Regions from separate parts of the Kurthia sp. ISK08 genome, predicted to be linked through region 1. Evidence: riboswitches for the same ligand, from Rfam matches in the RefSeq annotation. Region 1 holds a riboswitch; each other region holds the start of a gene.
What was found. Region 1 has a riboswitch for thiamine pyrophosphate ahead of thiT (energy-coupled thiamine transporter ThiT). Riboswitches for the same ligand answer to the same signal wherever they lie in the genome.
Positions count from the first base shown of each region.

Region 2: it holds a riboswitch for thiamine pyrophosphate, as region 1 does, so the genes downstream of both, tenA (thiaminase II) here and thiT (energy-coupled thiamine transporter ThiT) in region 1, are expected to answer to the same signal.
Region 3: it holds a riboswitch for thiamine pyrophosphate, as region 1 does, so the genes downstream of both, ACKVQX_RS07930 (ABC transporter ATP-binding protein) here and thiT (energy-coupled thiamine transporter ThiT) in region 1, are expected to answer to the same signal.
Region 4: it holds a riboswitch for thiamine pyrophosphate, as region 1 does, so the genes downstream of both, ACKVQX_RS03685 (3-oxoacyl-ACP reductase) here and thiT (energy-coupled thiamine transporter ThiT) in region 1, are expected to answer to the same signal.

Region 1 covers NZ_JBJXHL010000008.1:75,039-78,464, forward strand. Annotated here, with positions in the region: gene ACKVQX_RS13450 (peptidylprolyl isomerase) at 1-808, shown strand, start outside; gene ACKVQX_RS13455 (DUF4870 domain-containing protein) at 851-1,204, opposite strand; TPP riboswitch at 1,320-1,419, shown strand; gene thiT (energy-coupled thiamine transporter ThiT) at 1,515-2,078, shown strand; gene map (type I methionyl aminopeptidase) at 2,248-3,000, shown strand; gene ACKVQX_RS13470 (tryptophan-rich sensory protein) at 3,055-3,426, opposite strand, start outside.
Region 2 covers NZ_JBJXHL010000003.1:96,484-99,909, reverse strand. Annotated here, with positions in the region: gene ACKVQX_RS07055 (diguanylate cyclase) at 1-927, opposite strand, end outside; gene tenA (thiaminase II) at 1,034-1,732, opposite strand; TPP riboswitch at 1,832-1,935, opposite strand; gene ACKVQX_RS07045 (2-isopropylmalate synthase) at 2,003-3,426, opposite strand, start outside.
Region 3 covers NZ_JBJXHL010000003.1:263,610-267,035, reverse strand. Annotated here, with positions in the region: gene ACKVQX_RS07940 (ABC transporter substrate-binding protein) at 1-12, opposite strand, end outside; gene ACKVQX_RS07935 (ABC transporter permease) at 12-752, opposite strand; gene ACKVQX_RS07930 (ABC transporter ATP-binding protein) at 749-1,525, opposite strand; TPP riboswitch at 1,547-1,654, opposite strand; TPP riboswitch at 1,720-1,828, opposite strand; gene ACKVQX_RS07925 (TIGR04104 family putative zinc finger protein) at 1,891-3,174, opposite strand; gene ACKVQX_RS07920 (RNA polymerase sigma factor) at 3,161-3,426, opposite strand, start outside.
Region 4 covers NZ_JBJXHL010000002.1:8,212-11,637, forward strand. Annotated here, with positions in the region: gene ACKVQX_RS03680 (NtaA/DmoA family FMN-dependent monooxygenase) at 1-1,151, opposite strand, end outside; gene ACKVQX_RS03685 (3-oxoacyl-ACP reductase) at 1,182-1,934, opposite strand; TPP riboswitch at 2,048-2,147, opposite strand; gene ACKVQX_RS03690 (PfkB family carbohydrate kinase) at 2,297-3,394, shown strand; gene ACKVQX_RS03695 (pseudouridine-5'-phosphate glycosidase) at 3,397-3,426, shown strand, end outside.

The sequences.
Region 1 (3,426 bases):
TTATGCAACAGCCAAAACAGGATATGTCGCAAAAGTAGGCGATACGAAAATTACACAACAGCAACTGAATAATGTTTTAAATAAACAATATGGTAGTGCAGCGCTTGAAACATTAATTCAAGATCAAGTAATTACACTTGAAGCAGAAAAACAAAAAGTAACAGCAAGTGATGCAGAAGTAGATGCACAATATAAAAAAGTCGAAACACAATATGGCGGAGCAGATGCACTTGAATCAGCACTTGAATCAAATAACATGTCTAAATCTGATTTTAAAGCGAATTTAAAAACGTATGTACTCGCATCTAAAATGATTGAGAAGGATTTAGATACATCTGACGAAACATTAAAAGCTTATCTAAAAGAAAATCAATCTACATTCGATACAGCAGCGCAAGTGAAGGCAAGTCACATTCTTGTAGAGAAAAAAGCAACTGCGACAAAAATCAAAAAAGAGTTAGATGCAGGTGGTGACTTTGCAAAATTGGCGAAGAAATATTCAACTGATACTGCCACGAAAAGTAAAGGTGGCGACTTAGGCTACTTTACGAAATCAGAAATGGTGGAAGAATTTGCGACACAAGCTTTCAGCATGAAAAAAGGTGATATTAGTGACCCAATCAAAACAGATTATGGTTACCATATTATCAAAGTAACAGGTACAGTCGATGCAAAAACAGCGAAGTATGAAGAGGTCAAAGACAAAGTAAAAGAAGCGTATATTGAAGCGCAAATTAGCGCACAATATTCAAGTTGGTTAACAGAGAAAATGGCAGACTACGACATTACAAATACACTCAGTAAATAACAAAAGAAGCAGTATGAGAATTATCTCAGCTGCTTCTTTTTCTTACATAGTTGTACTTTTTTGGTTTAATACTTGAATGCCGCGAACGATATTCCAAATGACAATCGCCAATGAGAATAAAGCCATGAAAATGATGAAAATAATGACACCTATACCAAGTGCAGCACCTGTTGAATCACTCATTTCAGCTGATGCAAAGATACCCATTGTTGCTAAAATAATAAAGAAAATAACTGCAGGAACATAAAGTAACAAGTGAGAAATAAGTGCATGTGTTGCGTGTTTTTTTACATCACGATCTTTTACAACGAGCATAACAATCAGCGGTAAAATAAAGCCTGCAAAGAAAATACTGAAGTAACAAAGTGATGATAAAATACGATTATTCTGTTCCATGATAACCCTCCCTTTTGTTCATAATAACTTATATACGTATAAAAATGGAAATCGTTTCATGCTATTGCTATATTTCGTTAAATTCAGTAGAATGAGAGTGTTCAAAAATAATGATGTAAACCACAAGGGGTGCATACGTGCTGAGAGAGAGTTTCGACTCCAACCCTTCGAACCTGTAAGTTAACACTTGCGTAGGAATGTGGATAGAAACCGACATATAACGATGTCAGGCTCTGTCCTGATGTCGTTTTTTTTATCTAGATTACCACAGGAATTGTGTAAGACATCAAATCAATGGAGGTTCATAAAGATGAACAAACAAAGATTATTAATGATGATTGAGGTGGCCATTTTTGCGGCGATTGGTTTTATTTTAGACAAACTATCGTTTTCGATTTGGGCACAGGGTGGTTCCATTAGTTTAGTTATGGTACCAATCGTATTGATGGCGATGCGTTGGGGAACATTACCAGGGCTTGCGACAGGTCTTATTGTAGGGGTACTACAAGTTTTAACAGGTGCAAGTATTTTAACCCCATTACAAGGATTTTTAGATTACTTCTTTGCGTTCACAATTGTCGGGATTGCTGGAGTTTTCCGTCCGATGGTTATTCGTGCTTCAAAACAGAAAAAAGATGGCGCAATGCTTGGCTGGATTTTAGTGGGTACAGCAATTGGTGGAATCCTACGACTGATTTCACATACAGTAGCAGGCGCAGTATTCTTCGCAAGTTATGCGGGCGACCAAAACCCATGGATTTATTCTGTTGTTTATAATAGCTCGTATATGATTCCAGCTATTATTTTAACAGCTGTCGTGATTTATCTATTGTTTAGAGCAGCACCTAAGTTATTCGTTCAAAAGACGTATTAAGAATAAAAACGTAGCGACTAAGAAATCGTTACGTTTTTTATTATATATATATCCACCTAAATAAAAACTTTTACTGAATGTATGAAAGAATGCATAGACTTTTTATATGTATCTACAAAAATTATGATATAGTTAAGAGTAGAATTTTATATAGAAGGGACCGTTATACATGATTGCAACAACTCAACAAGAAATCGATGCGTTATTAAAAGCGGGTCGTGCCATGGCAGAAATTCGCGAGGCAATGAAAGCTGCGACAAAACCAGGCGTTACAACAAAAGAGCTAGATGAATTAGCTGGTAAACTATTTGAAGAAAAAGGTGCAGTATCTGGACCAAAAGCAGAATATGACTTCCCAGGTTTCACATGTATTAGTGTAAACGAGGTCGTAGCACATGGCATTCCAAACGATACACCTCTAAAAGAAGGCGATATGATTAATATTGATGTATCGGGTCATGTGGATGGTTTTTATGCAGATACAGGTATTTCATTTATCGTAGGTGATGCTGAAAAGCCAGAATTACAAAAATTATGTGATGTAGCACAGTCAGCTTTTGATCGTGCTATGACAAAGGTTAAACCAGGTTCTAAATTGAATCAAATTGGTAAAGCTGTAGAACGTGAAGCGCATGATAATGGTTTAAAAGTAATTATGAACCTAACAGGTCATGGTGTAGGACACTCATTACATGAAGAACCACAATATGTATTGAACTATTATGATGCATGGGACGCTACTTTAATGAAAGAAGGTATGGTTTTCGCAGTAGAACCATTCATCTCACAAGCAGCTGAAAATATTATTGAAGGTACAGATGGTTGGGCGTTTTTAACACCAGATAAATCATTTGTAGCACAACTAGAGCATACAGTAATCGTGACAAAAAATGGCCCGATTTTAACAACAAAAATTGATTAATAAAAAGAGGAGAACGATTTTTTCGTTCTCCTCTTTTCTATAGTGTAAAACATGTTAATAGATTGTTCTTGGCTTTTTACGCATAAATAGAATACCAGCAAGTAATACACCACTTAAAAATAATGCAGCTGTTGTTACTAATAATTCCTCAAAGTTATTTTGTACAGCAATTCCTAAATAGAACCAGATGAATAGAATCGGGAAGTAAGGATCGTAATGATGAAAGCGGATGTGAAGTGCAATGGCTACAAAGACAGTCAATAAGATGACGGCCCATAGCGGTTGACTTAATCCAAAACCATCCCAACGTGCTGCAACAAGTAAGATTGCTAAATTGAACATAATAAGTAATACGAGCCATGCTAAATAAAGTGATATAGGTAGGCGTGTGGTCATCGTATTCTTTTCAGGTAGTAATAAATACAT
Region 2 (3,426 bases), on a different contig from region 1:
CGTAGAAGAAAATGCCGTAAAGAAAATAATTACAATCATTATATAGTTATAAAAAGTAATGAATTTTTTCGGGACCGCTTCGCTAAACATTTTATATACATAGCCTACATAGAACAACATAACAATTTGAGGCATAATAAATGTTAGACGTAGAGCCACGCTCCAATCTAGTTGGTTTAAAAAGGCTGTATATAAATAATAGTCCGTGAAAAAACCCCATAGACTTGTTGCTGCACAAAACATGCCATAAGCTAAAAATTCCTTTTGTTTTCTTCTAAATGCATAAAAAAGTAATGAAATACATGCAGTTAATGTAATACAGCCAATTAAAAAGACTTGCCAAAACTCATGTTGCTGTTGCTTTTTCACGATAATTTGTTCATTACCGATAGATATACTTTTCCTCAAACCACCACTTACATTCTCAAAACTAATCATTTGAAACGTAATTTGCAACGTCGTTTGATCTACAAGAAAACCAGGTATTTGTGGTTTCATTTGTTGTACAGCTGTCTTATTACTTTTTAGGAGGCTTCCATTCTCTTTGATAAGTACATTATTTACATATAAATTATAGCTACTATATTGAAAAGGTATATAAAATTTTAAATAGCGGCCAACAAAAGATTCAGGAACTTTAATCGTTGTACTATAAGTCGCACGATCAGAATCAATATTTAAACGCTGATTTAGCATATAAGGTACTTTGACAATATCGCTGTTTCCAAGCTTAATTTCTTCTTTCATGTCTTGTGGATCAAACAATTCACCACGTATAAAGTTCCAGTTTCCATTTAAATTTTCATAAAAAGTATCGTAATTTGAATGACGAAAATCATGTGTTGTCATTGTGGTAGCAAAACTCATCGGAGCGTACGTCATAAAAAGTATACAGAATGATAAAAGTGATACAAACCATTTTTTCATTTACGCCCCTCCTTTACATCCGTTAGTTATTCCCTTTTTCTTATAAAATTACTACTTATTCATAAAAAAACACCCACCGAATAAATTTCAGTGGGTGTTCATTCTATTATATAGAACTGATTTTGTCAGCTTGAAGTTCCTGAGGCCAGTGAGAAATTGTGTTCCCCATCTCCCAGAACAAATATTCAAAGCGAGTTGTTTGTAAGAAAATTTCTTTAACATGTGCCAGTTCATCACCTGTTAAATCAGCTGCTAACTCATCCATCAAATCAATCATATTTTGTGCGCTATGTTCAAATGCCGGTTCACTATACATACGCACCCAGTCACCGTAAAGTGGATGATCGACAGCTCCAGGAATTTGTGCGAGTTCACGTCCAATCTCTAAATAGCTCCAAGCACATGGTAAGATAGCTGCGATCACATGCGCAAGTGAGCCATTCTGCGCTTCTGATAACATATAACGAGTATAAGCTATCGTTGTCGGCGCTTCTTTTGCTTCACGCATCTCTTGCTCTGAAATCCCAAAACGCTCTGCATATTTACGATGCAGTGCCATCTCAATTGATAGCGTATGATGGACTGAAGCTGACAAGCGTGTCATAACATCTAAATCGCGTGCTTTTTGAATCCCAATCGCAAACACTTTTGCATATTGAATTAAATATAAATAATCTTGAATCATGTAGTGACGAAATTTCTCTGGTTCTAATGTTCCGTGACCAATTCCTTGTACGAATGGATGTGCGTGATTTGCACGCCAAATCGGTCGAATTTCCTCAATTAATTGCTCTGAAAACTTCATCTTTTTTCTCTCCCTTTTCACAAACACGAAGGAAACAAAAAGGCCACTCACCGCATTACGAAAATCGTAAAAGACGGAGAATGACCTGCAAATAATATGCTAAAAATGTCACTTCTTCCTTACGACAGTGCGAACTGTATCAAGTTAGAGGGTTAAGCTACTGCTCTCTCAGCCAATTCTATATGGCACCCCTAGTAGTGATTGTTTGTGTATTTAATTGTTAGTACACACCTATCATCTATGACAACAATTGGAAAGTCAAGCGATTTTTTAAACAGGTTCTGGAATCGAGATGAACTGATCGACAACAATCGTATTAATCGCATTAATATAAGCAAGTGCACTCGCTTTAATGACATCTGTATCAGAAGCTTTTGCAATATATGTTTCGCCTTCATATTCAACTTGTAACTTCACTTTACCGATAGCTTCTTTACCGCGTGTCACACTTGAAATTTTGTATTCAAGTAGCTTTACTTCGAATGCTGTTACTTCTTGTAGCGCTGAATACAATGCATCAATTGAACCTGAGCCAACTGTCGCTGCTTTCAGTACTTCCTCACCGCGACGTACCTTCACACTTGCAGACGGGAAGATTTGATTCGAAATCACTTGAATGTCTTCTAAGTGGTAGAAAGCATCACTATGAAGCGCAACTTTTGCATCTTCATTTGTACGTTTGAAATAATTTTCTACTAAAATGAATAGGTCATGGTTATACACTTCTTTTTTCGTATCAGCCAACTTTAAGAAATCCGCAAAAACCTCTTCAAATTGATCTGGTGTTAAGTTGCCTAACGCTAAGTTTTCAAGTGCATTTTTCACCGCATGACGACCAGAACGAGCTGTTAATACTAATTCCATATCGTCTAAACCAACCTCTGTTGGGCTCACGATTTCATAAGCATCACGTGATTTTAATAGACCATCTTGGTGAATACCAGATGAATGCGCAAAGGCATTGTCGCCTGTGATTGCTTTATTTACTTGTACATCAAGTCCCATTAAGCTCGAAACGATGCGCGATGTGTTCATAATCTCTTTCTTGTTGACTCGGGTATGTGCATTGAAATAATTTGAACGTGTTGATAGTGCCATCACGACTTCTTCAAGTGCTGCGTTACCCGCACGCTCACCGATTCCATTAATTGTACACTCTACTTTATCCGCACCATTTTTAATTGCCGCAAGTGTATTCGCTGTCGCCATACCTAAGTCGTTATGACAGTGAACACTTAGTAATACAGAATCATCTAAGTTTTTCATACGATCATTTAATTTACCAATCATTTCACCGAATTCTTCTGGTACTGCATAACCAACAGTATCTGGTACATTAATCATCGTTGCGCCAGCTTTCATAACAGCTTCAATTGTTTTCCATAGATATTCAAAATCAGAACGCGATGCATCTTCTGTTGAATATTGTACTTGTGGTAAAAGTGTTTTTGCGTATTTTACTGCATCTACACCAATTTGTAGAATTTGATCTTTTGATTTTGAGAATTTTTTCTCTACGTGAATATCCGATGTACCAAGTACCATGTGAATCATTGGATTTTCTGCGTATTTTACAGCATTGTAAACTGAATCAATATCCGCTTTCACTGCACGCGCTAAAGCTGTGATCATAATATCATCTGTATTTCCAACTTTTTGTGCGATTTGCTTTACTGCATTGAAGTCACCTTCTG
Region 3 (3,426 bases), on a different contig from region 1:
CATCAAACGCATTAATCTTTCCTCCAAACGATATATTTTTTTTCAATGATTCGAATGATGAAGACAGCAATGATCGCCATCGTAGATAATAGAACGATAGGCGCAAATACACCTGCTCCGTCTAACTGTGTCATCATTCGTTTACTGAAGTAACCGAGACCTGCCTGTGCTCCGAGCCACTCCCCAACAGCTGCGCCGATAATACTGAGCGGTACAGCGATTTTAAAAGCAGAGAATAGCTGTGGTAGCGCTGACGGAAGTTGTAGCTTCCAAAAAATTTGCCATTTTGTCGCCCCGTACGTTCGCATGAGTTCTTCTAGTTCACGCTTTGTACTACGCAGTCCATCAAACATACTCATCGCAATCGGGAAAAACGCAATGAGGACAGTCACAAGCACTTTACTCCAAATCGTGTAACCGAACCATAAAACAAAAATGGGCGCGAGTGCTGTAATGGGAATCGTCTGTGACGCGACGAGTAGCGGATAGAATGCGCGCTCCGACCAATGACTGAGGTGCATCATAATCGCGAGGCCAATGCCTAAAATAATTGAAATTAGTAAACCAATCCAAAGTACTTGTAGTGTTGCAGGTAAATGGACGGTAAATAGAGCTTCTCTAAAATCCCACATCTTTTGTAAGATGGCTGTTGGAGACGGTAAGATGTACATCTCATTTAGCCAGCGCGCAAATACTTCCCAAATGAGTAGCAGTCCCACACTCACGTAAATCGCAGGTGCATTTTTTCTCATAATTGCTGACGTCCTTGTTGCAACATGTAAATCAGTTGTTGCTTCACGTCTTGCACCTCCTTACTTGCTAAATCTGAACGCTGTCTTTTATGTTCCATTGGGACAATCGTTTCGTGTAGCGTATGAATTGGTGTCTGCTGTACAGTTAGAATACGATCTGATAAATAGAGCGCTTCATCCACATCATGCGTAATAAATAAAATGGTTTTACGCCATTTCTTCGCTTGTATGTATAACCAATCTTGTAACTCCATCTTCGTCAGTGCATCAAGTGCACTAAATGGTTCATCGAGTAACAGTACATCTTGTGAAGCATTCAATGCACGAATGAAGGCAACACGTTGGCGCATGCCACCCGATAAGTCTTTTGGTTTTTTATGCATGTAAGCTCCTAGACCAAATTCCTCGAGTAACGCCTTACTCTGTTCTTCTGCTCTCTTTTTCGGTATTCGCTGACATTCTAATGGCAATAATGTATTTTGTAATACAGTTCGCCAAGGGAGCAGTAAATCTTGCTGTGGCATATAGCCTACAGGTTGTTTCGCTACGGTCACTTGTCCCGACTGTGCCTGAGATAGACCTGTAATGAGACGGAAAATCGTACTTTTTCCGCAACCACTCGGACCAATTAACGAAACGAATTCACCTTCTTGAATGGAAAAATGAACATGGTCTAAAATGGGTTGTTCTTCGTAACGAAAACAGACATCTTGTAAAGCTAAACTCTCCAATGATCTTCCTCCTCTATAAAAAAAGCCATCTCGACAAAGAATCGAAATGGCTGCAAATGACAGAATCATCGCATGCCACTTCCCTACGCTAGTCCGAACTAGATCAGGTAATAAGGGTTAAGGTGTCGAAACCTCTCTCAGCACGTAAAAACGGCACCCCTAGTGGTGAAGCATTATGAAATTAGAAAAAGCCCCTGTCTCCATACACGTATCGAAACAGGGACCTGAAATTGTTTTTTCGGTCGAAACGGCTTCCCTACGCTAGTATGAACTAGATCAGGTTGAAAGAATCCAGAGCTTACGGCTCCATCTCAGCTGGCAACACCAGCACTCCTAGCACACTATGATTTTGTTAAGGTGAGTATAGCACTCCCTAGTAATTTATGCAATAGTTGGTTTTATTTTCATCACCAAAGTGGTTTGTCCTCTTTGTCGACACGAATAAAGAGCGGTGAAAATAACATAAAGTAAATCATATAAACGATGATAACACCGATAATATACGCTGTATGAATTCCGTACAGATGCGCTCCGATTGATAATGCGCCTAACACAAGACTTAGCAGGAAGCTTTGTAGATCAATACGTCTTTTGTTTAAATAAATCGGTTGTGCACAATGTCCACATGCTTGATATTTCTTCATACCCCACTGAAGTTTCCACGTCGTCCGATAGTCGAGCACTTCGTCGCAATGTGGACACGTTACTTCTTCACGATTTTTCATGACAAACCATAAAATAAAGCTTAAAACAATAAAGGCAATTCCTACGTATAGAGCGTTTTGATTACGGTACAGTATAAAAATAAATATTGTAAAGGCATATGTGTAACTCAGTATATCCTTCGTTCCTTCTAATAACTTCATCGCATTTGGACGGCTCATTCGAATATGGTTTTTATTGAATGAACCGATAATTGATGCAAATGTAAAGATTAATAAACCATAAAAAATATTTCTGGTTTTCCAAATGACGTACCATGCAAAAAGCATAGTCGTAACGAATGCTATTTTCCCGAAAATATTTTTCACTTTATTTTGATATTCATAGGGTTCTTTCTTCTCTTTTTCAATGAATAATGTTGAAAATAAAGTGGGTATACATAAAATAAATGCGATGAGTGCTATCTCCATAACACTTGGTTTTAATTTGAAAAAGAGTTCCGTTTCCTCTACACTGTCAACCCATTTATAAATCTTATCTGTATCAAGTTCTTTTACATAATACTGTGTATCTTCGTCATTCGAAAATAGTAAAAAGGTTTCGACTTCGTTGTTCTCTTTCGTTACTTCGACAACATAGTATAAAGAAGGTGGTTCTATTTCTTTTTTTATAACAGGACTCGCATTTAATTTTTTTTGAAATGCTTCAAATTTAGAAGAAGATAGTTCTCGCTCGCTTGAAAACCATTGATTCGTTAATGTTGTTCCGTCTTCTTCATAACGCGCTTCTGTATCAATTCGAATCGACTGAATCCCATCTTCTGCTTGTCCAACGCGTGTCGTTTGTTGTTGGAAAATCATAAGAAGAATGCCAGCGAATACGACCATCATACAAGCAGTTAATAGGAGGGGTTTATAGATGACTTTTCTTCTCTCTTTTTTTCCTTTTTGAATCATTCGCTCTTTTGCCTGTTCTGACATTTTATATTGATTCATCTCTCGTTGAAATGATTGTTTAAAATTCTTCATCAAAATAAACCTCCTTTAACGATTGTTTGAGTTGTTGTTTCGCACGCTGGTGACGCGTTTTTACAGTGTTCAGTGGAATCGATAAAATCTCACTAATTTCTGCAAGCGTATATTCCTCAAAATAATGAAATAAAATAATGGCACGATACTTTTCATCCAGTTGTAAAACAGCATCTACTACTTCTCCATTTCTTTCTTTTCTTCCATAAAGATTCGCTGGGTTAATCGTCGAATCGCCTATGTCGACTTCCT
Region 4 (3,426 bases), on a different contig from region 1:
TTAAACCAGATCTCCATTTGGTCTACAATTTCCTTTGGTGTACCAATCAATGTACAATGTCCACCGCCAGCATTTAAGTAACCGAGTAATTCTTTCACTGTTGGATCGGTATCACGAATGATTTCTAGAATCGTTTCATAGCGTCCCACAGGTCCATTGAATGCTTCTACAGAAGGTAATGGAGGGATCTTTTCATCAATATTCCAATTTAAGCAGTCTTGCTGAATAAATGAGCTTAATTGTTTTAAAGCAACTTCAATTGGGAGAGCTTGGTCCAATGCTTCCTTTTTAGCTAAAGCTTCTTCATGTGTATGACCTACATATGTTACTAATCCAGGTAAAATTTTAATATGTTTCTTAGGTTTAGATGATTTTTCAATTGCGTCATTTAATTTATGTCGAAAATTTTTAGCTTGCTTGAGGTTCCAAGAGACTGAATAGACTACTTCAGCATGATTAGCAGCTAAAGCAACGCCCTGTTTTGAAGCACCTGCTTGCATTTTGACCGGTGCACCTTGTGGACTTTTTGGTACAGTAGAAGGACCTGCAACTTGAAAATAATGACCACTGTGATTAAAAGAGTGAATATTTGAAGCATTGATAATTTTATTTTCTTCACGATTATAGACAAAATCACAAGCATCCCAAGATAAAAATAGTTGATCCATAAGTATCGAAAATTCTTCAGCTTTTTCATAGCGTTGATTATGGGGAGGTAATGCTTCCATACTGTGATTACGAGCTTCATTATCACTCATTGATGTAACGAGATTCCAACCTACGCGCCCCTCGGTGAGATGGTCCAAACTTAATAGTTGTCTAGAAACTGTATAGGGATTAGAGAACGTACTTGAAATAGTGGCAACTAAACCAATATGATGCGTTACTTGAGAAATAGCTGTTAAATTAATTAGCGGATCAAACCAAAATGCAGGCATGACTTGTGCATCATTTGCTGGAAAAGCATGATGATCTGCAAAAAATACAGCGTCTAACAATCCTTTTTCCGCTAGTTGAGCTAATTCTTGATAATAAGAGATACTTCCAATATCCTCAATGCGTGAATTGTCCATTAGCCAAGCTGCTTGATGATGACCACAACCATATAGTAAAACACCTATATGTAACTGTTTTTCTGTAGTTTTTAACATGATTTACACCTCGATTTATTTGGATAGGGATTAGTTCATTGTTAAACCACCATCTACTGTAAAGTTTTGTCCTGTAATTCCATGTGCTTTTTCGGAACATAGATAAGCTACCATATTGGCAACATCTTGTGGCGTGGTTACTTTTCTTAAAGGTGTAGATTGAGAGATTAAATCGAATACTTCAGGTGTTGTAACAGCACTGGCATCTGTTGTTTTTAAAAGACCTCCTGAAACAACATTTGCTCGGATGCCATAGACGCCTAATTCTGAAGCGAGATTACGTGTGAAACCAATCAAAGCTGCTTTAGCAGTTGTGTATTCATGGTAGGGTACGACAGGATTTTGAAATAAATTAGTACCAATGCTAATAATGCTACCGTTTTTTCTTTCAATAAACTGTGGAATCACACTCTGGCTTGTATTGAATGCCGCTTTTAACGTACCATCCAGCTGTTTTTGATAATCATCCCAAGAAAGGTCTTTGAAAGATTTTTGTTTAATCGGATCGAATTTAAAGTCGATTAATGCATTATTTACAACAGCGTCTATTTGACCAAAGTGTTCTGTTGCCATGTTCATTAATTGATCGACTTCTTTTCGATTCGTTACATCAGCTTGAATAGCAATGGCTTTGTCTTCACCAATTTCAGCTACTAATTTTTCAGCAGCTTCTTTACTTTGATAATAATTAATGACAACTTGAAAATCTTGTTGTGCAAGTGTTTTGACAATAACTGCACCTAACCCTCTACTCCCACCTGTAACTACTACTGTTTTTTTCATTCAAAACAACTCCTCTTATTTATTTCAACTTAAATAAAAAATACACAACCTTCGTAGGAAAGTTGTGTATAACAAATCATTGCATAACAAAAAAGTACAGACTTTTTTCAGTATGTATAGAATTGACACTTTCCTACGCTAGTATTAACTAGTTCAGGTTCAAAGGGTTTGAGTAGGACTCATCTCAGTTAAATAACACCCCTAGTGTAGACCTATTAAGTTACATTGAATACTAACTTATAAGGTTTATATTGTCAAATTTGTTTATTATTTATATTGATATTAAACAAAAGTTTGTTTTTATAAACATTTGACACTAGACTTAATTTTGTTTATGATGTAAACAAATAAAACTTAGGGTGATGACATTGACGGAGAGAGAACAAGCACTGATTCAACTCATTAAGGAAAACCCGTTTATGCAGCAACAAGAGATGGCTGAAAAATTAGAAATGTCGAGACCGGCTCTAGCTAACTTAATATCGGGGTTAGTGAAAAAGGGTAAGATTATAGGGAGAGCGTACGTATTGCCAAAAGAAAATAAAATTATATGTATTGGTGGAGCCAATATGGACCGAAAACTTCATTTGAAGGGACAGGTTCAGATGGGGACATCAAATCCTGTAACATCTACAGAAAGTGTAGGTGGCGTAGCGCGAAATATTGCTGAAAACTTGGGAAGACTTGGACATCAAGTGAGTTTACTGACGACTGCTGGAAAAGATTCTGATTGGCAAGCAATTGTTGCAGCTTCGAATGCTTTCATTCATTTAGAAGAAGTCGAGCAGTTGGAACAATGTTCAACAGGTTCTTACACAGCCATTATGGATGAACAAGGCGAATTGGTTATGGCAACAGCGAATATGGACGTCTATGATGCATTAACACCACAAATTCTAATGAAGCATGAACATGTTTTATCGACTGCTCCGGCAATTATAGTTGATTTGAATTGTCCGAAAGAAACAGTTGATTATATTCAACAATTTGCAGTAACGAGAGAAGTACCTCTTATTATTGTGCCGGTATCTTCTCCAAAGATGAACCGTATGCCAACAACATTAGAAGGCGTTACATGGTTCATCTGTAATACAGATGAAGCCGAAACATTAACAAATCGTACGATTACATCAGAAGCAGATTATTTACAAGCAATTCAAGAGATCGCTCAGATGGGCGTAGAAAATGTCGTAATTACAGCTGGCGCAAAGGGAGTTTATGCTGCAAACAAGAACTTGATGCCAACACATTTTGAAGCACGAGCAGCAAATCAAATTGAGGATGTTACAGGCGCAGGAGATGCATTCGTCTCAGCAGTTGTACATGCTTGGTTAGAGAAGTACACATTTGAACAGACGATTCAAGCAGGATTAATCAATGCGAAAAATACGCTTGAATCTAAGTTTACTGTACGTCCTGAATTAACAAAACAATCGTTAGAACAAGAACTGGAGGATTAATTATGAAACAATACATCGAATTATCAAAAGAA